2 linked regions of the Rhodovastum atsumiense genome follow. Each later gene encodes a partner of the first gene's protein in a complex. Links are inferred from orthologs where the notes say so. Each region holds a gene or a part of one and is shown on either strand. Other genes may lie near its edges. The genes, in order: NBY65_RS25950 and lpdA.

Evidence for each region.
Region 2: the proteins of NBY65_RS25950 (region 1) and lpdA are in contact, whole or in part, in a crystal structure (PDB 1EBD), measured with the Geobacillus stearothermophilus proteins. The link is inferred for Rhodovastum atsumiense from one-to-one orthologs. Residues at the interface, in WP_033016211.1 of Geobacillus stearothermophilus: Ile130, Ala131, Met132, Pro133, Arg136, Arg140, Glu141, Asn155, Arg157; in WP_049624544.1 of Geobacillus stearothermophilus: Pro340, Ser341, Asp344, Tyr345, Arg403, Asp406, Val408, Glu431, Ala432, Gly433, Asp438.

The regions. Positions count from the first base shown.
Region 1 is NZ_OW485601.1:5,747,135-5,762,065, forward strand. What follows is about bases 7,663-10,527. They hold NBY65_RS25950 (dihydrolipoamide acetyltransferase family protein), read right to left. Parts: upstream 9,773-10,527; coding sequence 8,552-9,772; downstream 7,663-8,551. Other genes in these bases: pncA (bifunctional nicotinamidase/pyrazinamidase), read right to left, coding at 7,873-8,538; NBY65_RS25955 (alpha-ketoacid dehydrogenase subunit beta), read right to left, coding at 9,776-10,527. In the rest of the region: wrbA (NAD(P)H:quinone oxidoreductase), read right to left, coding at 47-646; NBY65_RS25915 (lipocalin family protein), read right to left, coding at 770-1,333; NBY65_RS25920 (MFS transporter), read left to right, coding at 1,423-2,637; cysC (adenylyl-sulfate kinase), read right to left, coding at 2,917-4,818; sulfate adenylyltransferase subunit CysD, read right to left, coding at 4,835-5,629; NBY65_RS25935 (phosphoadenylyl-sulfate reductase), read right to left, coding at 5,626-6,345; cysE (serine O-acetyltransferase), read right to left, coding at 6,756-7,625; more of NBY65_RS25955, read right to left, coding at 10,528-10,789; NBY65_RS25960 (thiamine pyrophosphate-dependent enzyme), read right to left, coding at 10,793-12,049; NBY65_RS25965 (OmpA family protein), read right to left, coding at 12,299-13,369; NBY65_RS25970 (DUF1491 family protein), read right to left, coding at 13,584-13,919; NBY65_RS25975 (ABC transporter substrate-binding protein), read left to right, coding at 14,067-14,931.
Region 2 is NZ_OW485601.1:6,246,504-6,261,412, reverse strand. The notes cover bases 12,067-14,909. They hold lpdA (dihydrolipoyl dehydrogenase), read right to left. Parts: upstream 14,414-14,909; coding sequence 12,719-14,413; downstream 12,067-12,718. Other genes in these bases: NBY65_RS28130 (sll1863 family stress response protein), read right to left, coding at 12,368-12,688; NBY65_RS28135 (hypothetical protein), read right to left, coding at 12,067-12,070. Also shown: gap (type I glyceraldehyde-3-phosphate dehydrogenase), read left to right, coding at 1-663; pyk (pyruvate kinase), read left to right, coding at 802-2,298; NBY65_RS28175 (ABC transporter ATP-binding protein), read right to left, coding at 2,404-3,225; NBY65_RS28170 (ATP-binding cassette domain-containing protein), read right to left, coding at 3,222-4,019; nickel ABC transporter permease subunit NikC, read right to left, coding at 4,016-4,867; nickel ABC transporter permease subunit NikB, read right to left, coding at 4,864-5,805; nikA (nickel ABC transporter substrate-binding protein), read right to left, coding at 5,813-7,393; NBY65_RS28150 (PHA/PHB synthase family protein), read right to left, coding at 7,707-9,731; NBY65_RS28145 (acetyl-CoA C-acetyltransferase), read right to left, coding at 9,801-10,982; phbB (acetoacetyl-CoA reductase), read right to left, coding at 11,045-11,767; more of NBY65_RS28135, read right to left, coding at 11,828-12,066. UniProt on the Escherichia coli protein: Lipoamide dehydrogenase is a component of the glycine cleavage system as well as of the alpha-ketoacid dehydrogenase complexes.

The sequences.
Region 1 (14,931 bases):
ACCTCCGGCCCCCGAGGGGAACGAGAAGGGCTTTAATTCCCCTGCCCTATCCTCGCAGCGCCGTCGCGACTCGGGTCACGCGGCACCCCTGCCATCGCGCCGCGGCGCGTTCATCCTCGGTGATCGGCCGGGGGCTCTGCCCGACGGCGGCGGTCGCGCCATAGGGCGTGCCGGCCTTCGTCATCGCCGGGTCGGCATAGCCCGTGGGCACGATGATGAAGCCCAGATGCGCGAGCGGCGGCCAGAGCGACAGGATGGTGGCCTCGTTGCCGCCATGCAGCGAAGCGGTGGAGGACAGCACCGATCCCACCTTCCCGACCAGCTTGCCGGCAGCCCACAGGCCACCGAGCGAATCGATCCAGGACTTCAGCTCCGAGCTGACGCATCCGAACCGGGTCGGCGTCCCCAGGATCACGGCGTCGGCCCATACCGCATCCTCGGCGGAGGGCGCCTCGTAGGCGGCATTCATGCGCTGCGCCGTCTCGTGCCAGCCTGGCACCCGGGTCATCACCTCGTCGGAGACAAGTTCACGCACGCGGCGCAGCCGTACCTCCGCCCCCTCGCTGCGGGCGCCCTCGGCTGCGGCGGCGGCCAGGCTCTCGATGGTACCGGAACGGGAATAGAAGGCGATCAGCACATTGGTCATGGTCTTTCCCCCGGCCTGCCGGCACGGCGGTGCCGGTCAGGGCTTGCGCAAGCTGACATGGCCTGGACCGCTGCCCTGGCCACCGGGCCAGCCACACAATCCCGCGCGAGGGGATGCGACGGATCAGGTCACCGCCGGCACCCTGACGATGGAGTCCTGCGCCGCCGACTGGAGCGTGGGCACGATGCGGGCCGGGTCGTAGCCCTGCGCCGCCGCGATGGAGAGCGCCCGGGCATAGTCGTCGGGCGGCAGGGCCGGCGTACGGGACAGCAGCCATAGCCGGCGGCGGCTGGGGGTTCCCACGACGGCCCAGCGATACGCCTCGTCCAGGCCGAGCACCCAGTAATCGCCGCCGAACAGCCCAAAGAACACGACCCGCAACCGCGCCCCGCTGTCGTCCACCGCGCGCGCCCGCGCCCGCACCGAGCGCCGGCGCAGCCCCGCCGCGGCATCGCGGGCGGTGTTGTGCACCGTGACCGTGCCGTCCGGGCGGGCCGTATAGGTGGCCACCACGTCGACACAGCGTCGTCCGTTGCCATCCTGCTCCGGATTGGGCAACCGCCCGACCTCGTACCAGCGGCCGAGATAGCGCGTCAGATCGACCGAGGGCACCGTCATCAGGGGCGGCCCGGGCGGAGAGCGGCGACGCAGCGCATTGACGGCGGCGACGAGGATATCAGCAACCATGCGCTCAAGGTGGCGATGGGCGCAGGCACCGCAAGATGCGCGATGCCGGGTTCTCGCCAAACCACAAGATGTTGCTCTAGCGTCACCGCATGTTCGGCCCCCATGCTTCCCGCCCGCGCCTGCTGGTCGTTTCGGCGATCGGGGTGGCCCAGATCCTGGCCTTCGGTGCTTCCTACTACCTGCCGGCCATCATCGCCGCGCCGGTCGCCGCCGATACCGGCTGGCCGTTGCCGTGGGTCGTCGGCGCCCTCTCGCTCGGGTTGCTGGTCTCTGGGCTGGTCTCGCCCGCGATCGGACGGCTGATCGAGCGGTCCGGCGGACGGCGGGTACTGGCGGGCAGTGCCGTGCTGATGGCGGCCGGATTGGCGCTGCTGGCCGGCGCCCCCTCGCTGCCGATGTTCCTGGCTGCGTGGCTGGTGATGGGACTGGCGATGGGGGCCGGCCTTTATGACCCGGCCTTCGCCGCACTCGGACGCCTGTACGGGGACCAGGCCCGCGGCGCGATCACCCAGGTGACGCTCTACGGCGGCTTCGCCAGCACGGTCTGCTGGCCACTCTCGGCCTTTCTGGTGGCACAGGTGGGCTGGCGGGGAACCTGCCTGGCCTATGCGCTGATCGCGCTGACCGTGATGCTGCCGCTGTATCTGATCGGACTGCCGCAGGAAGCGCCCCGTCCGCCCGCGCTGCCGGCAGCCGAGGCCGCCGCCCCGGCGCCGTCCCCGTGCGGGCGGCGCTCCGCGCTGATCGTCTTCGCCATGATCATGACCCTGTCCTCAGTGGTCACCACGGTGGTGTCGGTGCACCTGATCACCCTGGTACAGGCGCGGGGCCTGGACCTGGCCGCCGCGGTGGGGCTGGGCATGCTGATCGGGCCGGCCCAGGTCGGTGCCCGCGTGATCGAGGCCACGTTCGGCCGGCACCACCACCCGCTCTGGAGCCTGCTGGTCTCCATGGTGGCGGTGTCGGCGGGTCTGGCCATGCTGATGGGCGGCGCCGGCGTGATGGCCGCCGGGCTGGTACTGTACGGCGGCGGCAACGGCGTCCGCTCGATCGCCCGCGGCACGGTGCCGCTCGCGCTGTTCGGCCGGGAGGGCTACGCGGCGCTGATGGGGCAACTGGCGGCGCCTGCCCTGCTGGCGCAGGCGGCCTCGCCGGCGATCGGGACGGTGCTGATCGCGCAGGTCGGCCCCGTCGCGACGACCCTGCTGCTGTGCGCGGCGGCGGGGATCAACATCGCCTTGTGCCTGGTGCTGCTGGCCATCGCCCCGGTCAAACGGATCGGGGCCGCACCGCCGCGCCCCTGAAGGTGCGAGCGGGACGGCACCCTGTCGAAATGCTATTGCGAGTCAGTCGCAATAGCAGTAAAGACTTCGGCGTCGGCCACGATGACGGCCCGATCTTGCAGGAGCGCCGCGGCCCGGGTCCGCCCGACCGGGTCGCGGCATTCCTGGCGACAACCGGCGGTTCCCCTCTCTCTCGCGCCCGCCGGAGTGTCCGCGCACTGCCACCGCCGGCGCATCCGACCGGTTCCGGCCCGGATCGGCGCCCCGGCGGTGGCAGGTCATGTTGAACCGCGAAAGACCTCAGGACCGCTTTACCGCGCGGGCGCTCGGCAACATCAGCTTGCCCTCGATATGGGCGGCCAGGCGCTCGGCCGCCTGCGCCGCGCTGCCCGCCGTGGTATCGACGACGAGATCGGGCGCCTCCGGGATCTCGTAGGGCGCATCGATGCCGGTGAAGCCGGCGAGCTTGCCCGCCCGCGCCGCCGCATACAGCCCCTTGGGATCGCGCCGTTCGCAGGTGTCGCGGTCGGCGTGGATATGGATCTCGTGGAACCCTTCGCCCACCGTCGTGCGGGCCAGTGTCCGGTCGACCGCGCGCGGCGAGATCAGCGCCACCAGCACCACCATCCCGGCATCAGCCATCATGCGCGCCACCACGGCGGCGCGGCGCACGTTCTCGTGCCGGTCGGCCGGCGAGAAGCCGAGATCGCGCGACAGCCGCGCCCGCAACGTATCGCCGTCCAGCACCGCCACGTCGAGGCCGTGCCGGAACAGCAATGCCTCGGTGGCGCGCGCGATCGTGCTCTTGCCCGCGCCGGGCAGGCCGGTCATCCAGAACACGCCACTGCGGTGACCCTTCGCCTGCGCCCGTTCCCAGGTGCTGACCGCGCTGTCGACCGGGAACACCGAGGGCGCGGCGACGGCGAGCGGCGCCGGGCCGAGCAGCGGGGCGCCGCCGACGATCTGCTGGTGACGGTCCACCAGCACGCCGCGCCCGCCGGCGCCGGCGGCAGCGAAGGGATCGAACAGGACGCCTTCCGGGGCCGCCAGCGTGATCTCGGCGAAGCCCTCGGGCGGCACGTGGTCGGCGGGGTGTTCGGTCAGGTCCTCGATCTGCAGCACGGACTCGATCGCCGCCACCGTCACCGTGTGCTCGGCGGTGGCCAGCCGCAGGCGGAAGGATTCACCCACCCGCAACGGCTCCTGCCGCAACCAGAACAGCCGGGCGCGCAGCCGCGCCGCCCGCAGCGGCGGCTGGCCGGGCGGATGCAGCAGGTCGCCGCGATCCACTACCACGTCGGGTTCCAGCACCAGCGCCACCGACTGGCCGGCGACGGCGGCGATCTGGGGATTGGTGTGCCAGCCTTCGATCGCGGCGATGCGCGCCAGCGTGCCGTGCGGGCCGACCACCACGGCATCGCCGACCTTCAGCCGGCCGCTCTCGATCCGCCCGACCACCAGCCGCCGGTCATCGAACCGATAGACGTCCTGCACCGGCAGGCGCAGCGGCCCCTCCGCCTGCGAGGGCAGCGGCGGCACCTGCGCCAGGGCCTCGGTCAGCGTCGGTCCTTCGTACCAGGGCGTGTGCTCCGATCGCGCGGCCACGTTGTCGCCATGCCGCGCCGAGGCCGGGATCAGCACCACCGGGCGGATTTCCAGCCGCTCGAGCAGGGCCAGGACGGCGCTGCTGGCGGAAGCGATGCGGTCCTGGTCGAAGTCGAGCAGGTCGGCCTTGTTGAGCACCACGATGACGTGCCGCACACCGATCAGGCGCAGCAGCACGGCATGGCGGCGGGTCTGCTCCTGCGCGCCCTCGGCGATGTCCACCACCAGCACCGCGGCACCGGCCCCGGCGGCGCCGGTGACCATGTTGCGCAGGAACTGCCGGTGGCCGGGCGCATCGACGATGACGAAGGGCCGGCCATCCAGCACGAACGGCAGGCGGGTGCTGTCGATCGTCACCCCCTGGTCGCGCTCGGCCTGCAGGCTGTCGAGCAGGAACGACCATTCCACCTTCAACCCGCGCCGCTCGCTGGAGGCGATGACGGCATCGACCCGGCCTTCCGCCAGGTTGCCGGTGTCGTACAGCAACCGACCGATCAGCGTCGATTTGCCGTGGTCGACATGGCCGACGATGACGATCGGTGTCGTCGCGGTCGGCGGCGGGACCGTGACGGCCTCGACCGCGGGAGCCTCGGACATCTGCCTGTTCTCCCGCTCAGAGATAGCCGGCGATCCGCAGGCGCTCGAAGGCGTCCTCGGATTCATGGTCCATGGCGCGGCCGGCGCGCTCGGCCTCGCGCGTAGCCTGCAGCTCGGCGATGATCTCAGCGATGGTGGTGGCCTCGCTCACCACCGGCTGGGTGATGTCCTGGTCGCCGAGCGAGCGGTAGCGGCGGCCGTCGCGGGCGAAATAAAGGTCCACCACCGGGATGCCCTCGCGCTCGATGTAGCGCCAGACATCGATCTCGCGCCAGGCGAGCAGCGGATGCACCCGCACATGCGCCCCCGGCTCGACCGGGGCGACGAACTGGTCCCAGAACTCCGGCGGCTGGTTGCGCACGTCCCAGCGATGCCCGGCCCCGCGCGGGCTGAACACCCGCTCCTTGGCCCGCGTCGCCTGCTCGTCGCGGCGGATGCCGGCAATCACCCCGGCGAAGCGTTCCCGCTCGATCAGGTTGGCAAGGCCCACGGTCTTGCGCGCCGCCGAGCGCGCCGCGGGCGGCAGCGTGGGATCGATCTCATCGACCGGTGGGCAGCCACCGATGCGGAGGTCGAGACTCCATTCGACGGCATAGCGGTCGCGGAAGGCGTACATCTCCGGGAATTTCCGGCCGGTATCGACATGCAGCACCGGAAACGGCACCCGCCCCAGGAACGCCTTGCGCGCGAGCCAGACCAGCACGTTGGAATCCTTGCCGAGCGACCACAACAGCCCGAGCGGGCGCAGGCGCCGGTACGCCTCGCGCAGGATGAAAATGCTCTGGCTTTCGAGGTGATCGAGATCGGTCATGGCTCATTTCCGGTGGCTGGGGTCGCGGAAGGAGAAGCGGGGATTGGCTGGGGGAAAACCGGCTGTGGGTCGGGGCGCCGCGAGGCCGGGGAGCGATGGATGCCGCATTCGGTCTTGCCCGACCCGGCCCAGCGGCCGGCGCGGACATCCTCGCCCGGGCCCACGGCGCGGGTACAGGGGGCGCAGCCGATCGAGGGAAAGCCGCGCGCCACCAGCGGATGCGCCGGCAGGTCGCGCCGGCGGATCTCGGCGGCGATCTCGGCCGCGCTCCATTCGGCCAGGGGATTGAGCTTGACCCGGCCATCCACCTCTTCGCGCAGCGGCAGCACGGCCCGGCCGGCTGACTGGTAGCGCTTGCGCCCGCTGATCCAGGCATCGAACGGCGCCAGCGCGTGTTCGAGCGGCGCGACCTTGCGCAGCGCACAGCAATCATCGGGGATGAAGCGATGCAGCGTGCCGTCCGGATCGATCCGGGCCAGGGCGGCGGCGTCCGGCTGCACCACCCGCAGGTCGGTCAGGCCGAGTCGCGCAACGAGCTGCGTGCGATAGGCGAGGGTTTCAGGAAAATGCTTGCCGGTGTCGAGGAACAGCACCGGCAAGCCGGGATCGATCCCGGCGACCAGGGCCAGCAGCAGCGCGGATTCGGCCCCGAAGGATGAAACCACGGCGATGTGGCCATGGTGGGTGCGCACGATGGCCTCGCGCAGGAGGTCGATGGCAGCCCCGGCCTTCGGGAAAAGCGGATCGACCGGCTGTAGCGCGCGGGCATGGAATGTCGTCACGATGCCCCCCGACCTTCGGCGCGGTGAACCTGACCGCAAAATGTACGTTGTAATTTTGTCATTCAAGCATGTTTTACGTTATCTTATTGCAATTCATGACGGCCATGCATCGCTCGCGCGTGATGGCGAGGCGCGCCGATTTCCCGGCCCAATGACAAGGACACAGGCTGACCTCCCGCTGACCGTCCGGCCAGTTGGTTGCACACGTGATAAAGCCATTCGGCCGCGTGCCCCGACAAAGGGCACGCGGCGGATCAACCGTGGGGCCGGCGATTCATCTCACGCCATATTGGCGTGCTTGATACTTATACCAGTGCCGCCGGAGGTCGCGATTAAGATCGTGTTTAGATCGTGTAATTGAACGCTTCGTACGACAGATCCCGCAGAATCTGGTCCATGGTCTGGGAAGGCCGATCCGGCGTTTCCGTCCGGATCACCCGCGCCGGCACCCCCGCGACGGTCGCATGGGCGGGCACCGGCCGCAGCACCACCGAGCCGGCGGCGATGCGGGCGTTCTCGCCGACCACGATGTTGCCGAGCACCTTCGCCCCCGCCCCGATCATGACGCCGCGGCGGACCTTGGGGTGGCGGTCGCCCGCCTCCTTGCCGGTGCCCCCGAGGGTGACGTTCTGCAGCATCGAGACATCGTCTTCCAGCTCGGCGGTCTCGCCCACCACCAGGCCGGTGGCATGGTCAAGGAAGATGCCCTGCCCGAACCGGGCGGCCGGATGGATGTCGGTCTGGAACACCTCGGAGGAGCGGCTCTGCAGATACAGCGCGAAATCACGCTCGCCGTTGCCCCAGAGCCAGTGCGTCAGGCGATGCGCCTGGATGGCGTGGAACCCCTTGAAATACAGGAACGGCTCGATGAACCGTTCGCAGGCCGGATCGCGCTCGTAGACCGCGGTGATATCCGCGCGCACCGCCGTGCCGATCGCCGGATCCGCCGCCAGCGCGCGATGGAAGGCCTGCACGATCAACGGCAGGGAGATCACGTCGTTCTTCAGGCGTGAGGCGACGCGATGCACCACCGCGCCTTCGAAACTGGGCTGGTTGATGATGGAATCGAGAAACAGCGGCGCGAGCTGGGGGGCGCAATGATAGGCCTCCTCCGCTTCCTGCCGCAGGCGCGACCACAGGGAATCTGTGAATTCCTGCAGATCCTGCGGGTTTCGGGAGACCAGGGTCAGGTGGCCGAGGGTCGGACGCGGCATTGGCGAGGTCTCCTGCCTGAGGGGCTGTGCAGGGCGGGTGAGCGAGGTGGCGATGGCGCAGCTATGTCGGTGCGGTCACCGGAAGGCGCAAGCGAGGCCGGGTAAAGATTCACTTCCGGGCCGGCCGCGATGTTTCGCTTATGTCCATACCACGCCACCGACAAGCGAATTGCCCGAATGCGAGAGATGCCGCCGGGCGCATGCTCTCATCGCGGTGGGATAACGATCCGGGCCGCGCGCCTCGCCATCAGGTTGCCAGCAGGTCGCTGGTCACGAAGGGAACGCCGAAGGTGCGCTGCAGCCGCTCGCGGGCGATGTCGATGCTGCTGTGGCCGGATGCCGCGGGCAGGCCGATCCCGCGGCAGGCATCCTCGATCACCACCACCGAGAATCCCAGCGCCACCGCGTCCTCGGCCGACCAGGCCACGCAGAAATCCGTAGCAAGCCCGGTCAGGAACAGCCGCCGGAACCCGCGCGCGCGCAACCAGGCATCCAGGCAGGTCGAGGTGGTGCGGTCGTTCTCGCGGAAAGCCGAGTAGCTGTCCACCGAAGGATGCCAGCCCTTGCGCAGGATCAATTCGATGCGCGCCTGGTCGAGCCCGTTATGCAGGGCCGCCCCCGGGCTGCCTTGCACGCAATGATCGGGCCACAGCGTCTGCGGCCCGTACGGCGCGCCGACCGTCTCGAACGGCGCCCGCCCCGGGTGGGCACTGGCAAAGGAGGCGTGCCCCGGCGGGTGCCAGTCCTGGGTGGCGACCGCATGCCGGAACGGCCCGGCAAGCAGGCGGTTGATCACCGGCAGCACGGCATCGCCGTCCGGGACCGCCAGCGCGCCACCGGGCATGAAGTCCGGTTGGACATCGACCAACAGCAACGCGTCCGTGACCGGATCGATGCGGATGCGCTCGGCCATCATCCCTCTCCCCTTATTCCATGAACAGCGCGGCCGGCTGTTCCAGCCGCGCCTTCACCTCCTGCACGAAGGTCGCCGCGTCCCAGCCATCGATCACGCGATGATCGAAGGAGCACGACAGGTTCATCATCCGTCGCGCCACGATTCCTCCCCCCTGCACCACCGGCTGCTCGACGATGCGGTTGACCCCGACAATCGCCACTTCCGGCGGATTGATCAACGGCGTGCTGACGATGCCGCCGAGCGGGCCGAGGCTGGTGATGGTCAGCGTCGAACCGCTCAGCTCCTCGCGCCCGGCGTGGCCCTCGCGCGCCGCCGCCGCGAGCCGGGCGATGCCGGCGGCAGCCTGCCAGAGGTCCAGCGCCTCGGCATGGCGCAGCACCGGCACCATCAGCCCGCCCGGCGTCTGCACGGCGATGCCGGCATGCAGGGCGGCATGGCGGCGCAGGATCCCGGCCGCGTCGTCGTACTGCGCATTCACCTGCGGCACGCGCCGGATCGCGCCGACCAGGGCCCGCAGCAGGAAGGGCAGCAGCGTCAGATGCGGCCGGCCGGGATGGCGCGCATTCAGGTCCGCGCGCAGGTCCTCGAGCGCGCCGACATCGATGGTCTCGACATAGGAAAAATGCGGGATGCGGCGCCAGGACTCCTCCAGCCGCTCGGCGATGCGCCGGCGCAACCCGGTCAGGCGCAGGTCCTCGACCTCCGTGCGGAGTGGCGTGGGGAGGGCTGCGCCGTCGCGCAGATGTGCGTCGAGATCGGCATGAGTGACCCGCCCTTCCGGTCCGCTGCCGGCAATGCCGTGCAGATCGATGCCGAGGGCGCGGGCGCGTTGCCGCACCGCCGGCGCTGCCAGCACGCGCGCCGCCGACGCGGGCAGCGTCGCCACCGGAGCCCTGGCCTCATGCCCATCGACGCCCACATTCCTGGCCGGGGACGCCTCCCCCATCGCTGCCGCCGGCCTGGATTGCGCCAGCGCCGGCTGCGGCTTTTCCTCCACCTCCAGCACGATCAGCTCCGAGCCCACGGGAATCCGCTCGCCCGGCGCGCCCTTCATCGAAACCACGGTCCCGGCGCGCGGACTGGGAATTTCCACCGTCGCCTTGTCGGTCATCAGCTCGACCATCGGCGCGTCCTCGGCGATCGCATCGCCCGGCCGGACATGCCAGGCGATCAGCTCGGCCTCGGCGATGCCCTCGCCGATATCGGGCAGGCGGAAGACGAAGCGCCCCATGGCTCAGCCCTCCAGCGCCCGCCGCATGCCGGCGGCAACACGGTGCGGCCCCGGGAAATAGGCCCATTCCAGCGCGTGCGGATACGGCGTGTCCCAGCCGGTCACCCGCTCGATCGGCGCTTCGAGGTGGTGGAAGCAATGCTCCTGCACCAGCGCCGAGAGTTCCGCGCCGAAGCCACCGGTGCGCGTCGCCTCGTGCACGACCACGCAACGACCGGTGCGTCGCACCGAGGCGGTGATGGTCTCGATGTCCAGCGGGATCAGCGTGCGCAAATCGATTACCTCGGCGTCGATGCCGCTTTCCGCCACCGCCGCCAGGGCCACGTGCACCATGGTGCCATAGGCGAGCACCGTCAGGTCCTCGCCCTCCCGTACCACCGCCGCCTGGCCGAGCGGCACCGCGTAATAGCCCTCCGGCACCTCGGCCCTGGGATGCCCCGCCCAGGGCACGGCCGGCCGCTCGGGATGGCCGTCGAAGGGACCGCCATAAAGGCGCTTGGGCTCGAAGAAGATGACCGGGTCGTCGTCCTCGATGGCGCTGATCAGCAGGCCCTTGGCGTCGTAGGGATTGGACGGGATCACCGTCTTCAGCCCGCAGACATGGGTGAAGATCGCCTCCGGGCTCTGGCTGTGCGTCTGCCCGCCGAAAATGCCGCCGCCGCAGGGCGCGCGCACGGTGATCGGGGCCGTGAAATCCCCGGCCGAGCGGTAGCGCAGCCGCGCCGCCTCGGAAACCAGTTGGTCGGTCGCCGGATAGATGTAGTCGGCGAACTGGATCTCGATCACCGGCCGCAGCCCGTACGCCCCCATGCCGACGGCGACGCCGATGATGCCGGCCTCGGCGATCGGGGTGTCGAAGCAGCGCGCCGGGCCGTGCTTCCTCTGCAGCCCCTCGGTGCAGCGGAACACGCCGCCGAAATAGCCGACATCCTCGCCGAAGATCACCACGTCCGGATCGCGCGCGAGCATCACGTCCATGGCCGAATTGAGCGCCTGCACCATCGTCATCGCCGGCATCGCTCAGCCCTCCATCGCATCGCGCTGCTCGCGCAGGTGCCAGGGCATCTCCTTGAACACGTCGTCGAACAGCGTGGCGGGATCGTGCTCCGTCTCGCCCAGCGTGCCGTTCGCCTCCGCCGCGCGATAGGCCACGCGCACCTCTTCGGCCGCTTCCGCCTCGGCCTGGGTGTGGCGTTCCTCCGACCATGCGTCGCGCGCGATCAGGTGCGCCTTCAGCCGCGCCACCGGGTCGCCGAGCGGCCAGGACGCGGCCTCGGCGGCGGGGCGGTAGCGTGCGGGATCGTCGCTGCTGGAATGCGGGCCGGCGCGATAGGTGAAATGCTCGATCAGGGTGGGGCCGAAATTGCCCCGCGCCCGCGCCGCCGCCCAACGGGAAGCCGCGTAGACCGCCAGGAAATCATTACCGTCCACCCGCAGCGCGGCGATGCCGTAGCCGGCGGCGCGCGAGGCGAAGGTGGCGCCCTCGCCGCCCGCCACCCCCTGGAAGGTCGAGATGGCGTACTGGTTGTTCACCACGTTCAGGATCACCGGCGCCCGGTAGACGCCCGCGAAGGTCATCGCGTTGTGGAAATCGCCCTCGGCGGTGGCGCCCTCGCCGATCCAGCCCGCGGCGATGCGGTCGTCGCCCTTCAGCGCCGCCGCCATCGCCCAGCCCACCGCCTGCGGAAACTGCGTGCCCAGGTTGCCGGAGATCGAGAAGAACCCGGCCTCCTTGCTGGAATAGAGGATCGGCAGTTGCCGGCCCTTCAGCCGATCGCCGCGGTTGGAGAAGATCTGGTTGATCATCTCCACCAGCGGCCAGCCGCGCGCGATCAGGATGCCCTGCTGGCGGTAGGTGGGGAAGGTCATGTCGCGCGGATCGAGCGCCATCGCCTGCGCCACCGCGACCGCTTCCTCGCCGGTGCAGCGCATGTAGAACGAGGTCTTGCCCTGGCGCTGCGCCCGGGCCATCCGCTCGTCGAAGGCGCGGGTCCGCAACATGGTCCGCAGGCCACGGCGCAGCGTCTCGGCATCCAGGCCGGGATCCCAGGGGCCGACCGCCTCCCCGGCCTCGTCAAGCACGCGAATCAACAGGTTGGCGAGGTCCTGCGTCTCACGCGGATGCACGTCGATGTCAGGGCGTGGCACGGCGCCGGCGGGCGGCACCTGCACCCAGGAGAAATCGGGCGGCTGGCCCGGCCGGGCCGGCGGCTCCGGGAAGTGCAGGCGCGGCGTTGCCCCGCCCTCGGGCGTCGCGTTCCGGTCCGGCCCGTCCATGCGCTCCTCCCTCGATCAGCCGTTGCCGCATCGGGAGAGGTGCGCATCACGCGGGAAACCTCCCGCTCAATTCGCGTTTTTCACGCAGGCTTGATCTTGGGGCGTTGCCCCAAACCCCACCAGGAGGCTTCGCCTCCTGGACCTCCACCAAGGGCTTCGCCCTTGGAACCCATGACTCTGTGCCGCGCAGCGCGAACGGGATCCAAGGGCCTTGTGGCCCTTGGCAGGTCCAGGGCGGAGCCCTGGCCTTTACTTCAGGACGATCTCAACCCGCCGGTTCTGCGGCTCACGCACGCCCTCGGCGGTCGGCACCAGGGGGCGGGTCTCGCCGAAGCCCTGCACGGTGATCGCCTGCCGCGGCACGCCGTTGCGCACCAGCTCCGCTGCGACCACCTCGGCCCGCTGCAGTGACAGGCGCTGGTTGTAGGCCGCGGTGCCGGTCTTGTCGGCATGGCCGGCGACCTCGATGCGCGTCACCTGCACGCGCGTGGTCGCCTGTGCCGCCTCGGCCACGATCTGGCGCGCCCGATCGGTCAGCGCCGCGCTGTTCCAGTCGAAGAAGACCAGGTAGCTGCGCGTCGGCGCGGGGGCCGGCGCCGTGACCGGCGCGGGCACCGGGGCCACCGCGCCGGCCGGCGGCGTGACATTGAAGGCATACCGCAACCCGACCAGCGCGGAGTGGTTGTGCTGGTCGCTGGTGATGACGTGCAACCCGCCCGGGCCGGAATAGCCCTGCTTCCCGTTCACGCCGAGGAACCGGTATTCCAGCGTCGCCGAGAGCCCGACCACCCAGGGTACCGGAAACGCCGTGCCGGCGATCGCCTGATAGGCGAAACCACCCTGGGTGCCCGACCAGGATTGCTGCGTGCCGCCGGCGACCTGCCAGCTTCGCTGCTCGAGCCACTGATAGCCGGCGCCGGCGCCCAGGTAGGGGAACACGTAGGGCGAGCCGATATCCATGTCGAACAACACGTTCGCCATGGCGCCATAGGTCTTCTGGTCGCCGCCGAGCGCCGTGACGCCGGTTGGCACGCTGCCCTTGTTGGCCCCGTTGCGCCGGTAGCTGCCTTCCAGTTCCAGCCGCACGCCATTGCCGAAGCCCCAGCCGACGCTGCCGACCGCGGCGAAGCCGGGGTCGAAGTTCAGGCGCTGGTCACCCGGCAGTCGTACCGACACGCCGCCCACGGTGGAACTACGGATGCGCTCCTGCTCGAGCCAGTTCGCGCCGGCGCCGCCACCGACATAAAGCCCCTCGATGGGTTGCGCCCGGGCGGCGAGCGGGAGGGCGATCAGGGTGGTGGCAAGCAAAGCGCGCTTCATGCTGTCCAATCCGGTCGAGGGCATCGTGCCATATGGAGCCAAACTGCGAGTCGGCCCGCTCCCGGACACTGTACGCCTCCGCGAGCGGCCCTGCGGTAGCGAAGCTGTGGCCAGGACGCAACAGTGACCGATACGGGAAGCGGAACGTCGCTTCAACCCGAAGGTTTCGCCACCCGATCGGACCAAAAGGTGAAAATGCCCGCCTTTCTCCCCGTCAGACGATCTTGCAGTCGAAAGGCGGCAGCAGATCGGGGCTTTCGAACTCCAGGACCCAGAGATCGGGGTCGCGCCGGACCTGGCGCTCGATGTAGGCGTCGGCCACTGCCTGCTCCACCGCGACGGGGCCGGTCGCCCGGATCCAGGCGGCCTCGCCCTCGGCGGTGCGGATCTGCGACAGCACGGACAGCCCCTGGCGTCCGCGCAGCACCACCAGCACGCCGCCGGCATCCTCGTCGCCCCGGCGCAGCACCGCGCCGTAGCGGCCATCGGCGTGGCCCAGCCGCAGCGCCATCTGCACCCAAAGTCCTACCTTCACCCGCGGCATGCTCATGACGGACGCACCGAGTCGCTCATGCCGCGCAGATGAGCCTCTTCCCCTTCGGGTTGGCAATCCCCGGACGCGGCGGCAGGATCGGACTGGCATTCCGGCCGATCGGCGCAACATCCTGGGCGCGCAACGGGCAACGGAGGGATCGGAATGAGGGCATACCTGGCCGCACTGCTGATCGGGCTGGCGTGCGCGGCCGCACCGGCCCGCGCCGATGACCGCATCGCCTTCGGCACCGACTGGCTCGCCGAGGCCGAGTACGGCGGCTACTATCAGGCGCTGGCGAACGGCATCTATCGCCGGCACGGCCTGGACGTGACCATCCGCCAGGGTGGCCCGGGCGTGAACCAGACACAGTTGCTGCTCGCCGGGCGGCTGGATGTCGCCATCGCCTCCAACAGCTTCATCGCCCTCAACTTCGTGAAGGAAGCCATCCCCTTCCGGGTGGTCGCGGCGATGTTCCAGAAGGACCCCTCGGTGCTGATCGCCCATCCCGGGCAGGGCCATGACAGTTTCCCGGCCCTGCGCGGCAGGCCGATCATGATCAGCGCCGATACCCGGTCCGGATGGTGGAACTTCCTGCGCGCCAGGTTCGGCTACAGCGACGCCCAGATCCGCCCCTATACCTTCAACCTGCAGCCCTTCCTGGCCGACAAGGGAGCGATCCAGCAGGGTTTCCTCGGGTCCGAGCCGTTCTCCATCCGCGCGCAGGCCGGGTTCGATCCGGTGGTGCTGCTGATCGCCGATGCCGGATTCTCCGGCTATGCGCAGCTCTTCGCCACCTCGGATCGGCTGATCGCCACAAAGCCCGATCTGGTGCAACGCTTCGTCGATGCCTCGATCGAAGGCTGGCGGTCCTATCTCGGGGATGATCCGGCACCGGGAAATGCCCTGATCCGCAAGGACAACCCGGAAATGACCGAGGCCTTGCTCGCCTACGGCCGGGCGGCGCTGAAGCGGCACGGGATTCTCGAGTCCGGCGATGCCGCCGGCCGTGGCATCGGCGTGATGACCG
Region 2 (14,909 bases), 490 kb from region 1 along the record:
GCGCGCAAGGTGCTGGTCTCCGCCCCGGCCGATGGGGTCGACGCCACCATCGTCTATGGCGTGAACCACAAGGTGCTCACCCCGGACATGACCGTGGTGTCGAACGCCTCCTGCACCACCAACTGCCTCGCCCCGGTCGCCAAGGTGCTGCACGAGACCTTTGGCATCGAGCGCGGCTACATGGTCACGATCCATTCCTATACCGGCGACCAGCCGACGCTCGACACGCTGCACAAGGACCTGCACCGGGCCCGTGCCGCCGCGCTGTCGATGATCCCGACCAGCACCGGGGCGGCGAAGGCGGTCGGCCTCGTGCTGCCGGAGCTGAAGGGCAAGCTGGACGGCAGCTCGATCCGCGTGCCCACGCCGAACGTTTCCCTGGTCTCGCTCGACGTGGTGCTGACGCGCCAGCCGGCCGACAAGGCCGAGATCAACGCGGCGCTGAAGGCGGCTGCCGAAGGCGAGCTGAAGGGCATCCTTGGCTACAACACGGCGCCGCTGGTCAGCGCCGATTTCAACCATGTCCCCGAATCCTCCACCTTCGACGCGAGCCAGACCGCGATCGTCGATGGCGGGCTGGTCCGGGTCATGAGCTGGTACGATAACGAATGGGGCTTCTCCAACCGCATGGGCGACACCGCCGCGCTGTTGGGCAGCCTGTAGAGCAGCACGGGACGGCGCCGCCATGGCGCCGTCCGCCACAACAACAAATCAGCATCGGCACGCGATCGCGCCGGTCGGCAACGGCCAGCGTGGAGGCGCTTTCGCTCGTCCGGCAGCATCGCGAGAGGCAACACCATCATGAACGTCAGCTCCCCCCTCAGCCTGGCCCGCCCGCTGCCCGAGAGCGGATTCGCCGGCGTCGGTGAACGCGGCCGCTTCCGCCGTCATCGCCGCACCAAGATCATCGCCACCCTCGGGCCGGCAAGCTCGACCCCGGAGGTGCTGGCGCGCCTGTTCCAGGGGGGCGCGGACGTCTTCCGGCTCAATTTCTCCCATGGCAGCCACGAGGATCATCGCCAGCGGATCGTCATGATCCGTGAGCTGGAGCAGAAATTCGGCCGCCCGATCGGCATCCTCGCCGACGTGCAGGGGCCGAAGCTGCGTGTCGGCCGCTTCGCCGGCGGGCGCGTGCAACTGCAGACCGGGCAGCGCTTCCAGCTCGATCTCAACCCGACCCCGGGCGATGCCACCCGCGTCAACCTGCCGCATCCGGAAATCATCCAGGCCGCCGCCATCGGCACCACGCTGCTGCTCGATGACGGCAAGCTGCGCCTGCGCGTGGTGCGCAAGCGCGACGACATGCTGGAAACCGAGGTGACCGTCGGCGGCCCGCTCTCCGACCGCAAGGGCGTCAACGTCCCCGACGTGGTGCTGCCGATCCCGGCGCTGACCACCAAGGACCGCGAGGACCTCGCTTTCGCGCTCGACCACGGCGTCGACTATATCGGGCTGTCCTTCGTGCAGCGCCCCGAGGACGTCGCCGAAGCCCGCGCGATCGCCGCCGGCCGCGCCTGGATCATGACCAAGATGGAAAAGCCGCAGGCGCTGGAGAATCTCGACGAGATCGTGCGGCTGTCGGATGCGATCATGGTCGCGCGCGGCGACCTCGGCGTCGAACTGCCGCCCGAGGAAGTGCCACTGGCACAGAAGCGCATCGTCCGCGCCGCGCGGCAGGCGGGCAAGCCAGTGGTGGTGGCGACCCAGATGCTGGAAAGCATGATCACTGCCCCCGCGCCGACCCGCGCCGAAGCCTCCGACGTGGCGACCGCCGTATTCGACGGGGCGGATGCGGTGATGCTCTCGGCCGAGACCGCGGCCGGGCAGTTCCCTTACGAAGCCGTCAACATCATGGACCGCATCGTCGCCCGGGTGGAGCAGGATCCGGGCTGGCGGGCGATCATCGAGGCGTCTCGGCCCGCGCCGGAACGCTCGACCGCCGACGCCCTCGCGGCAGCGGCGCGGCAGGTGGCGCATACCATCGGTGCCGCGGCGATCTGCGCCTTTACCGCTTCCGGCAGCACCGCGCTCCGCGCTTCCCGCGAACGGCCCGAGGCACCCGTCATCAGCCTGACGCCGGACGCGGCGACGGCGCGCCGGCTCGCGGTGGTGTGGGGCGTGTACGCCGCCGCTTCGCCGGAAACCCGCACCGAAGCCGACCTGGTCAACAGCGTGGTTCGACTGGTCACACAGGCCGGACTCGTCACGATCTCCGCCGATATCGTCCTGCTTGCCGGCAAGCAGTTCGGTCAGGCCGGCGGCACCGACGCCCTGCGTATCGTGCGCGCTGCCCCGTAAGGGGCAGCGGTGGGGCTTTGCCCCACACCCCACCAGGAGGCTTTGCCTCCTGGACCTCCACCAAGGGCCATAAGGCCCTTGGATCCCATTCTTTGCCGCGCAGCGCTATTGGGGTGCAGGGGCCTTGTGGCCCCTGCTGGGTCCAGGGCGAAGCCCTGGCCTTGCCGGCAGCATGGCTGCCTGCAGCCGTGCCAGCGCCGGAATCGCCGGTTCCGGCGCGAACGGATCATCCACCTCGACCGGCCGGCCATCTTCCATCACCAGGACCCGGTCCGCGAACCCGCGCAACAGCCGCAGGTCATGCGTGATGAAGAGAAAGCCCACGCCATGCCTGCGGCGCAGCCCCGTCAGCAGTGCCAGCACTCGCGCCTGCGTGGTCAGGTCGAGACTGCTCACCGCCTCATCCAGCACCAGCAGCCGCGGCTGCAACGCCAGCGCCCGCGCGATGCACAGCCGTTGCAATTGGCCACCGCTGAAACGATGCGCCAGCCGCGACAACGCACCGGGATCAAGCTCCACCTGTTCCGCCAGCTCCCGGACACGGGCCCGCAACGGTGCCCCGGAGAGGCCCGCATAGCGTAGCGGCTCGGCAATCACCTCGAAGGCGGAGAATCGCGGACTGGTCGCCCCGTAAGGGTCCTGGAATACCGCCTGGATCGCACGGCGCGTGGCAGCCGCCATCCGTCCCCGATCATCGAGCAACGGCATGCCGTCGAAACGGACCTCGCCGCTGTCCGGCCACTCCAGGCCGAGGGCAATGCGCGCGAGCGTGCTTTTGCCGGCGCCGCTGGGGCCCAGCAACGCCACGCATTCACCGCGGCCCACATCAAGGGAGGCACGATCGAGCACACGCACCGCCTCGCGCGGGCCGAACAGGCCGCCCTGCCGGTACGATTTATCAACCTGCCGCAGTTCCAGCAGACTCATGCGCAGAGTGCCTCCGGCTGCAGCGCGAAATGCACGTCCAGCAGCGCGCGGGTGCAGGGATCGCGCGGTGTGGCGAACAGTCCGTGGGCATCACGGGATTCGACGATGCGCCCTTCGATGAGCACTGCCACCTCGTCGGCCAGCCGCGCCACCACGGACAGGTCGTGCGTCACCAGCAGGATGCCGATGCCGCGATGCCGGCGCAGCCCGTCCAGCAGATCGAGGATCTGCGCCTGCACCACCAGATCCAGGTCGGTGGTGGGCTCGTCGGCGACCAGGAACGGCGGATCGCAGGCCAGTGCCAGGGCGATTGCCACCCGTTGCAACATGCCCCCGCTGAGCTGGAACGGATAAAGCTCCAGCAGCCGGGCCGGCGCATCGAACCCGACCTCCGCCAGTCGCGCCACCGCGGTTGCCCGTGCGGCGCGCGCACCTGTTCCGGTCAGGGCCAGCGTTTCCTGGAAATGCCGGCCGATCGTCACGATCGGATTGAAGCAGCCCGTGGGGTTCTGCTGCACCAGCCCGACCGTGCGTCCGCGCAGCGCGACGACGCCCGCCTCGGTCAGCTCCACGCCATCGAGGCTGATGCTACCGGCGCTGCGCCGCACGCCGCGTGGCAGCAGCCCGAGCAGGGCGAGCGTGCTGAGGCTCTTGCCGCCGCCGCTGGTGCCAACCAGCGCCTGCACGCGGCCACGGGTGATGCCGAGATCGATGCCATCGACCAGCACCACCGGGGAGGCGGGCGATCCCGTTTCCAGCCGCAGGCCGCGCAGGGCGAGATCAGGCGGGCTCAATGCTCGTGCCCTCCCGTTGCGGGCCCGGCCAGGGTCGGATCGAGCCGGTCGCGCGCGGCGTCGCCCAGCAGGTTGAACGCCATGACGGTCACCAGGATCGCGGCCCCCGGTACCAGGATCAGCATTGGCGCCGTCCAGACGAAGGGCCGGGCATCGTTGATCATGATGCCCCATTCGGGGGTCGGCGCCGCCACCCCCAGGCCGAGGAAGGACAGCCCGGCGACATGCAGCATCCAGTGGCCCAGGTCGAGCGTGGACAGCACCACCAGTTGCCCGGCGATCGCCGGCAGGATGTGCCGGATCAGGATTGCCGTCCGCGATCCCCCGGCCACCCGTGCCGCGGCGATGTGGCCGCGCTGGCGCAGTTCCAGGGTGAGGCCACGCACCAGCCGCGCGTACCAGGCCCAGTGCGACAATGTGATGGCAATGATCACATTGGTCATCCCGGTGCCGAGCACGCCGATCAGGAACAACGCCAGCACCAGCGTGGGAATGGTCATGAAGGCGTCGCAGGTGCGCATCAGCACGGCATCGACGATCCCTTCGCAATAACCGGCGATGCCACCGACGATGCTGCCGATCGTCAGCACCAGCGCGAAGATCAGCGCGACCGCGCCGAGCGAGGTGCGGGTCCCGAACACGACGCGCGCGAACTGGTCGCGGCCGAGATGGTCGGTGCCCAGCCAGTGCTGTGCCGAGGGGGCCAGCAGCCGCGCTTCCGGATTGACCTCGGTCGGATCGAACGGAGTGATCCACGGCGCCAGCAACGCCACCGCCGCCAGCAGCCCGACCAGTCCCAGGCCGATCCACATGATCCAGGGACGCTCGGTCCCGGCCTGTCCGGTCATGTCAGGGTGCGTCCCAGGCGGATGCGGGGATCGATCCAGGCATAGGCGATGTCGATCACCAGGTTGCAGATCACGTAGATCATGGTCATCACCACCACGAAGCCCTGTAGCGCCGGGAAGTCGCGGTTGGAGATCGCCTGCAGTGCATAGCGCCCCACGCCGGGCCAGCCGAACACCACTTCCACCACCATCGCGCCGCCGAGCAGCTCGCCGATATGCAGGCCGATCGCGGTGAGCGGCGGGATCATGGCATTCAGCAGCACATGGCGCCCGATGACCGTGCGCTCGCTCAACCCGCGCGCCCGCGCGAACACCAGATGCCGGTTGCCCAGTTGCCCGAGCACGCTGCTGCGCACCAGCCGCAGCATGATCGAGGCCGACATCGCCGCCGTCGCGATCGCCGGCAGGATCAGGTGCTCGGGGCCGCCGCGGCCCATCGCCGGCAGCCAGCCGAGCGTGACCGCGAACAACAGGATCAGCAGGTAACCAAGCCAGAAATTCGGCACCGACACGCCAAGGAAGGCGACCACCCGGGTCAGGTGATCGGGCCAGCGATTGCGCGCCAGCGCGGCGACGACGCCAAGCGGCACGCCAAGGACAATCGTCAGCGCCAGCGCGGCGGCGGCCAGTTGCAGCGTCGCCGGCAGGAAGGTGGCGATATCTTCGAGCACCGGGTGCCGTGTCACCCAGGAGACGCCGAAATCGAGCCGCACCACGCCGGCCAGCCAGCTCAGGTACTGCACGGCGAGCGGCCGGTCGAGGCCAAGCTCGGTGCGTGCCTGCGCCACCGCCGCGTCGGTCGGCGGAATCTGCGACAGGCGCAGGTAATCCATGGCCGGATCGCCCCGACCCAGATGCAGCATCAGGAACAGCGCGAGCGAGACGATCAGCAGCAGCGGCGCCAGCGACAGCACGCGCCGGAGGATGAATCCCGACATCGGTGCCTCAGCCCGCGAGCGCCAGACGCTCGAACGGGATCTCGTTCCGGGTCGGGCCGAACGGCATGCGGCCGAGCGTCCTGCGCATCACCAGCTTGTTGGCGAGATAGGAGATCGGCAGGTAAACCGCCTGCTCGTGCAGCGTCCGCAGCAGCCACGCATACTCGGCACGCCGCTTCGTGTCGTCAGCTTCGACCAGTACTTCGCTGATCCGGCGGTCGATCTCGGCTTTCATCGGCAGGCCGCGCTGCGCCTGCCAGTCTCCGTGGGAGGGTGTCCGCATCGAGGCCATGAAGGCATGCGGATCGTACGGGGCGCCCCAGGTGTCGCCGAAGATCATGCCGAATTCGCCGGATTTCTGCCGTGCATAGAAGCTGCTCGCTTCCTCGCCGATCAGCCGCACCGCGATGCCCACCCGCGCGAGATCGCCCTGGACCGTTTCGGCGATGGCCTTCTGCAGGGCTTCCGTGCCGATGAAGGCGAGATCGAGGCTGCATGCCTGCCCTTGGCGGGTGCGGACCTTGCCGCCCGCCGGCAAGCTCCAGCCGGCCTCGTCGAGCAACCGCGTGGCCCTGGCCCGGTCGAAGGCGAAGGGCTCCAGCGGCACGTCGGTGTAGGGAAAATTGGGCGCGAACAGGGTTTCGGCGACCGGCTCGCTGTCGAGCAGGATGTTGCGCACCAGCGACGGCCGGTTGACGGCATGCAGGATCGCCCAGCGTACGACGGGATCGGTGGTCGGCCCCCGGCCCGAATTGAGCAGCAGCAGCCGTGAGGCGAGCGGGGGCGAAATCGCCGCCGTGAAGCGTGGGTCCGCTGAGAGACGGCGGAACGCGTCGCTGTCGAGCAGGTCGGTTCCGTAGAGCAGGTCGATCTCGCCGCTCTGCAGCGCCAGCGCCCGCGTGGTCGGATCGGGGACCACCTTGATCACCAGGCGCTCGACCTGGGGCGCATCCCCCCAATAGGCGTTGTTGCGCAGAAACACGTCGCGCTCGCCCCGCACTGTCTCGGCCAGCTTCCAGGGGCCGGTGCCGATCGGGGCGGCAATTCCGGCGGCGGTGTTGCCCCCGGGCGGGATCGCCGCCGGGGAGAGGAACCGCAGCGGCCGCACCAGCGCCAGTTCCAGCAGGGTCGGGTAATAGGGGTTGCGCAACCGCAGGCGGATCGTCATGGCGTCGAGGACATCGAGGCCCTCGATCTGGTTGATCAGGTCCAGCCACTGGTGCCGCGGCCGATTGGCGAGCACGGCATCGACATTGGCCTTCACCGCGGCCGCGTCGAACGCCACCCCATCGGTGAAGCGCACGTTCTCGCGCAGGCGAAAGACGTAGCTGCGGCCATCATCCTCGATGGTCCAGGCGGTTGCCAGACATGGCTCGATCCGCCCGCCTTCGACGTAGCGGACCAGCGGCTCGTAGACCATCGCCTGTGCGAACATCTGGTTGGGCGAATAGAGATGCGGGTTCAGGGGACCGACATTGACTGGCCACGCGACGGAAACCGTTGTCGATCGGGACGCGGTGGCAGAAGCGGGCAGGCAGGCAAGCGCAGCCAGCCCGGCGCTGCTGGCCAGCAAGGAACGGCGAAGCACGGGATGCCTCCACGGAACGAACCGCCGCGCCCCATCGCCGGGATGCCCCCGTGTAAGACGACAACGACGTCAGCGGTGTGACGAATTCTGAAAAAATCCTACCATCACGACGGCGAGAGTGTCCACACGGATATTTGCAGATGCATGCACAATTGCCGCCGACCCTACGTTGATGTGCAGGCGGCATTATTGCTGACTAGGAAATATATGATGCCAGGCCCGACTGCGCCTGGGGGAAGGGAAGGCCAGGAGGTGGGGCCTCCTGGCGCGCTGCTCTTCCTGGGGGGCGTGCGATGACGTCCGCCCTGTTTCCTTATTTCTCCAGAACGTAGGTTCCGGGGGCATCGTGCAGCGGTGGATGCGTGGCGTTGCCCAGCGTGGGCAGGGCTTGTCTGGGTCCCGAGCGCTCGGCGAGCCAGGAGGTCCAGTCCGTCCACCAGGTGCCGTCGTGCTTCGTCGCGCCCTGCAGCCAGGTCGTCGGTGTTGCCGGGGCCGGGGTGGCGTCGTTGGTCCAGTAGTTTCCCTTGCTGCCCGGCGGGTTGATCATGCCGGCGATATGGCCCGAGGACGCCAGGATGAAGCGCACCTTGCTGCCGACCAGTTGCGTGACGCGCCAGGCGGCATCCCAGGGCACGATGTGATCCTTCTCGGCGCCGACCGCGTAGAGATCGAGCGTGATGCGGCCAAGGTCGATCGGCTGGCCCTTGAGCGTGACCTTGCCCGGGACCATCAGGTTGTTCTCCAGGTAGGTGTTGCGCAGGTACCAGCTATGGGCGGCGCGGGTCATGCGGGTGCCGTCGCTGTTCCAGTAGAGCAGGTCGAAGGCTGCCGGCTTCTCGCCCATCAGGTAGTTGTTGACCACGTTCGACCAGATCAGGTCGTTGGAGCGCAGCAGGTTGAACATGTTCGACATGGCGCGGCTGTCGAGGTAGCCGCGTTCCATCATCTGCTGCTCGATCAGCTCGATCGCCGGTTCGTCGATGAACACGGCGGTGTCGCCGACGCGCGTGAAATCCTGCAGCGACACCATCAGGGTCAGCGAGGTGAAGCGCTTGTCCCCCTGTGCCGAGAGCAGGGCAAGCAGGATCGTCATCAGCGTGCCGCCGATGCAGTAGCCCATGGTGTTCAGGGTCTGGCTGCCGGTGATGTCGCGGATGACGTCACTTGCTTCCATCGGGCCGAGGCCGATGTAGTCCTCGATGGTGATGTCTTCCATCGACGCGTCGGGGTTCTTCCACGAGATCATGAAGACCGTGAAGCCCTGCGCGACCAGGAAGCGGACCATGCTGTTCTTCGGCTGCATGTCCATGATGTAGTACTTGTTGATCCAGGGCGGCACGATCAGCAGCGGCACCTGGTGCGCCTGCTCCGTGCTCGGGGTGTACTGGATCAGTTCCATCAGCCGGTTGCGATGGACGACCTTGCCGGGCGTGAGCGCCAGGTTGCGTCCCGGCGCGAAGGCGGTGGCGTCCACCATGCTCAGCCGGCCGGCCCGCAGGTCATCGGCGAGGTTGCGCGTGCCCTCGACCAGGCTCAGCCCGCCGGTCTCCATGATCCGGCGCAGCGCGGCGGGATTGGAGAACAGCATCAAGGTTGGGCTGGCGGCATCGATGAACTGGCGCAGATGGAAGGTTAGCCGCCGGCGCTCGGCTTCGTCGAGGTCGTTGGCCTCGCCCTGTTTCAGCAACCAGTCCGAGGCGAGCAGATAGGCTTCCTTCAGCACGCGGTAAGCGGGATTGAGCTGCCATTCCGGTGCGGCGAAGCGCTTGTCGGTTGGTTTCGGGGCGGCGGGGATCGGGCCGGAGGCCGCTTCCAGCCAGCGCTGTCCCGCTTCGTTCCAGGTGGCGAGAGCCGTTTGCCAGAGCCGCATGTTGAGTTCGGTAACCGATGCGAGCGCCGTCTCCGGGCGTCCCATGCCGCGCAGCCAGACGATGCGCAGCGCGCGTGCGACCTCGCCCCAGTCCACCGGCACGATGTCGCGCAGCGGATTGGCGTTCCATGTCTGGTCGATCGTGCGCAGCAGCGGATCGTTCGAGAGGATGTGGTTGATTTGCTCGATGCCGGTTGAAAGCAACGATTGCAGGGCATCCGGCGTCATCTGCCACCAGGCGCGGGCCGCATCGGGCTGGCCGGGCGGTACCGGGCCCGGAATTGAATCGAGGAAGGATGTCCACAGGCCGAACATGACGTCCGAACCGGGGATATGCGCGGATGGGCCGCCGGCTCTCGCGGGGTCCTGCCTCCCGGGGGCCCGGCCTTCGGGGGGATGCGTGTCGTTGCCCGTCTGCCGTGCTGTCGGCTTCGGCCGACGGTCGTCGGGACCTTGCTCATGCGGCATCGTTGCCTCCCTGTCCGGTTGGTGGCGCCGCCGCGTGACCGCGGCGGCGCAGGCAGGGCTAGTCTGTCATCACGCGGCGCGCCGTTCCAGACACATGGCAATCCCCATGCCTCCGCCGATGCACAGCGTCGCCAGGCCACGTTTTGCATCGCGCCGCCGCATTTCATGCAACAGGGTCGTCAGCACGCGCGCCCCCGAAGCCCCGATGGGATGGCCGAGCGCGATGGCGCCGCCATTGACATTCACCTTGCCGGTGTCCCAGCCGAGCTCCTTGTTCACCGCGCAGGCCTGGGCGGCAAATGCCTCGTTGGCCTCGATGAGATCGAGCGAGCCGACATCCCATCCGGCCTTCTGCAGCGCCTTGCGGCTGGAGGGGATCGGCCCGGTGCCCATGATCGAGGGATCGACGCCCGCGGTCGCCCAGGAGACGATGTGCGCGAGCGGCTCGATGCCGCGCCGGCGCGCTTCCTCGGCGCTCATGACCACGACCGCCGCGGCGCCGTCGTTGATGCCGCTGGCATTGCCCGCGGTGACGGTGCCGTCCTTGCTGAAGGCCGGACGCAGTTTCTGCAGCACCTCGAGCGTGGTTTCGGGCCTGGGGTATTCGTCGGTGTCGACCACCACGTCGCCTTTGCGGCCCTTTACCGTGACCGGGACGATTTCGTCACGGAAGCGGCCGGCCTTGATCGCCTCGTCGGCCTTGCGCTGGCTGTCGGCGGCGAACTGGTCCTGCTCGGCGCGGGTGAGCTGGTACTTGGTGGCGACGTTCTCGGCGGTCGTGCCCATGTGGTAGCCTTGGAAGGCATCGAACAGGCCGTCCTTCAGCATCGTGTCCATCAGGGCGAGGTCACCCATCTTGGTGCCGACGCGCATCTGTGCGCAATGCGGCGCCTGGGTCATGCTCTCCTGGCCGCCGGCGACGATGATGCTGGCATCACCGGTGGCGATCTGCTGGGCGGCGAGGGCAACCGCGCGCAGGCCGGAGCCGCAGAGCTGGTTGATGCCGAAGGCGGTGCGCTCGACGGGGATGCCCGCGGCGACCGAAGCCTGGCGGGCCGGGTTCTGGCCCGCCCCCGCGGCGAGGATCTGGCCGAGGATGACCTCGTCCACTTCACCGGGATGGATGCCGGCGCGTTCGATGGCGGCCTTCACGGCGATGCTGCCGAGCGCATGGGCAGGAAGGGTGGCGAAGGCGCCGTTGAAGCTGCCGACCGGGGTGCGGGCGGCGGAGGCGATGACGATGTCGGTCATGGATCGTTTCCCAAAGCTCGCAACAGGGATCAGCCAAAGTTACATGGTCGCGGTGACCGGGCTCAGTACATGTGCTGGCCGCCGTTGATGGAGAGGGTGGAGCCGGTGATGAAATCGGATTCATCGGACGTGAGGAACACGACGCCACGGGCGATGTCCTCGGCCCGGCCGAGCCGTCCCACCGGAATGCGGCCGATGATCTTCTGCAGCACTTCCTCCGGCACCGCGCGCACCATGTCGGTGTCAACATAGCCCGGGGCAATGGCATTGACGGTGATGTTGTAGCGCGCGCCTTCCTGCGCCAGCGCCTTGGTGAAGCCGTGGATGCCGGATTTCGCCGCGGCGTAGTTGACCTGGCCGTACTGCCCCGCCTGGCCGTTCACCGAGCCGATATTGACGATGCGACCGAACTTGCCGGCGCGCATGCCGTCCCAGGTCAGCTTGGACAGGTTGAAGCAGGAGCCGAGATTGGTGTCGATCACCGCGTCCCAGGCGTCGCGCGAGAGCTTGTTCATGGTGGCGTCACGGGTGATGCCGGCATTGTTGACCAGGATCTCGATCCGGCCGACTTCGGCTTCGATCTGCTTGACCGCCGCGGCGCATTGCTCGTAATCGGCGACGTCGAACTTGTAGCAGCGAATGCCGGTCTGCTCGGTGAAGGCCTGGGCCGCAGCGTCGTTGCCGGCGTAGCTGGCCACCACCGTGCGGCCGGCCCGCTGCAGGTGTTCGCTGATCGCAGCGCCAATGCCGCGCTGGCCGCCCGTCACCAATGCTACCCGTGCCATCTTACTTCTTTCCTTCCTCACTTCGACACCGCATGGAATGGCGGTGCCCCTTACGGATCGTTACTTATTTTGGAGCTTGACATGCATCCCGATCTGGCCGGGCAGGCCCCCTGCCAGGACGCCGGATGCCGTCGTCGCGGCGCCATGCATCGCAGCTTCTTCCATTTTGTAAAGGGATCGGTACATCAACCGAGCGAAATATCCCTCGATCATCATGCTTCCCCCGACCGGAAAACTGCGCTGGCTACCAAAGGTAGAATATTCCTGGTTAAATACAAGCAATAGAAATCCAGGAACCGGCATCCCGGGGCAATCTTGTGCCGGTTCGGGGATGATCCGGACCCTGCGGGGAGATGGCCTGCCACCGGCGTCACGCCGCCGGACCGGTCCCATGCGCACGGGCATGCAGGTCGGCGTTCACAAGATGGCGATCGCGCGGGGCGGCCGGGTGGTCCGACTGACTGAGCAAGTGCAGCATGCCGACGCCGTGGCATCCGATGGCGACGGCTATTGCCTGGTTTCCCCCTCGTCATTGGTTCCGGCATGCTGTTCCTGTAGCGGCCGGGATCCCTCCCGGCCGCCGTTGCGGATGCAGGCGGATCAGCCGAAGCGCGACAGCGCGTCCGCCCAGCCTTTCTGCAGTTGCTCGAAGGCCCGCTGCTGTGCCGTGCGCATGTCCTGCCAGGCGGCTTCCTGGGCCTGCCGTGCCTGCGCCAGCAGCCGGCTGGCCTGTTCGACGTTGTCGCGCATGGTCTGCACCGCGCGCTCGTAATTGGTGCGGGCTTCCGCCCCCATTTTTTCATAGGAGGCGCGGGCATCCGAGCCCGCCTGGGTCAGGCGCTCCTGGTACTCCTTGATCTGTCCCTGCCAGACCGCGATCTGGCCTTCCAGTTGCTGGGCGAATTCCTGTTGCAGCGTCATGGTCCGTTTGCTCCCTTGTTTGCGCTGAGGTCAGCGTCGTTTCGGCAGGTAGAGATCGGTGATGGTGCCCTCGAAGGCTTCCGCCGCCATGGCCACCGTCTCCGACAGGGTCGGGTGCGGATGGATGGTCAGGCCGATATCCTCGGCATCCGCTCCCATTTCGATCGCCAGCGCCGCTTCGGCGATCAGTTCACCGGCATTGGGGCCGACGATCCCGCAGCCGATGACGCGGTGCGTGGCTTCGTCGAACAGCAGCTTGGTCATGCCCTCGTCGCGGCCGAGCGAAAGTGACCGCCCGCTCGCCGCCCAGGGAAACACGCCCTTGCCGTATGGGATGCCCTTCGCCTTGCATTCGGTTTCGGTCAGGCCGGCCCAGGCGATTTCGGGATCGGTATAGGCGACCGAGGGAATCACCTTGGCGTCGAAATGGCTGTTCCGGCCGGCGGCGGCCTCGGCAGCGACCCGGCCTTCATGCGTCGCCTTGTGGGCGAGCATGGGCTGGCCGACGATGTCACCGATGGCAAAGATGTGCGGCACGTTGGTGCGCATCTGCCGGTCCACCGGCACGAAGCCGCGCTCGTCCACCGCCACGCCCGCGGCCTCGGCGGCGATGCCGCGCCCGTTCGGGCGGCGGCCGACCGCGACCAGGATGCGGTCGAAGCTGGCGGAGGGTGGGGCCTTGGCGCCTTCGAAATGCGCCACCAGCCCGTCCGGCGTCGGCTCCACCTTCGTCACCCTGGTCTTCAGGTGGATCGCCTCGTAGCGCTTCTCCAGGCGCTTGCCGAGCGGGGTGACGAGGTCGCGGTCGGCGCCGGGGATCAGCTGGTCCATCAGTTCCACGACCGTCACCGCGCTGCCGAGCGCGTGGTACACCGTCGCCATTTCCAGCCCGATGATGCCGCCGCCGATCACCAGCAGGCGCTTCGGCACGTCCTGCAGATCCAGCGCGCCGGTGCTGTCGATGACCCGGGGATCGTCATGCGGGATGAAGGGCAGGGTCACCGGCTCCGATCCCGCGGCGATGATGGCGCTGTCGAAGGAGACGGTGACCGGCGTGGTGTCGCCGCCGTTCACCGTGACCTGGTTCGGCGCGGTGAATTTGCCGGTGCCGCTGACCACGCTGACCTTGCGCTGCTTCGCCAGTCCCGCCAGGCCGCCGGTCAGGCGCTTCACCACGCCGTCCTTCCAGTCGCGCAGCCGGTCGAGGTCGATCTCCGGCCGGCCGAAGCGCAGGCCGGCATGGCCCATCTCCTGGGTTTCCTCGATGACCTTGGCCGCATGCAGCAGCGCCTTGGACGGGATGCAGCCGACATTGAGGCAGACGCCGCCGAGCGAGGACCAGCGTTCGACCAGCACGACCTTGCGGCCGAGATCGGCGGCACGGAAGGCGGCGGTGTAGCCCCCCGGTCCGGCGCCGAGCACCAGCACCTCGGCATGGTGGTCGCCCTTCGCCGCTGCCACGGCCGGCTTCGGGGCCGGGGCCGCCGCTTCCTCGCTGTCGAGTAAGGCGATCACGCTGCCTTGCGACACACGGTCGCCGACCTTGACCCGCACCTCGCCGATCGTGCCCGCCCGTGGCGCCGGCACGTCCATGGTGGCCTTGTCGGATTCCAGCGTGATCAGCGGATCCTCCGCCTTCACCTGGGCGCCCGGTGCGATGTGCACCTCGATGACCGGCACGTCCTTGAAGTCGCCGATATCCGGGACCGTGATTTCCACCGTCATCCTCGCGTCGCTCCCTCCTGAAGCATTGGCTGCATCACAGCACCAGGCGCCTGACATCCTCGAGCGAGTTGCAGAGATGGCGGGCGAAGCGGGCCGCCAGTGCCCCGTCGATGACGCGGTGGTCGTAGGAGACGAACAGCGGCAGCATCAGTCGCGGCAGGAAGGCGGTGCCGTCCCAGACCGGGGCCATGCGCGACCGCACCACGCCCAGGATCGCCACTTCCGGCGCGTTGACGATCGGCGTGAAGGTGGTGCCGCCGATGCCGCCGAGGCTGGAGATGGTGAAGCAGCCTCCCTGCATGTCGGCGGCACTCAGCTTGCCTTCACGGGCCTTCTTCGAGGTCGTGCCAAGATCCTGGCTGAGTTCGATGATGCCCTTGCGGTCGACATCCCGGATCACCGGGACCACCAGCCCCTCCGGCGTGTCCACGGCGACGCCGATATGGGTGTAGCGCTTGAGGATCAGGCTGGCCTTGTCCGGGCCGAGCGAGGCATT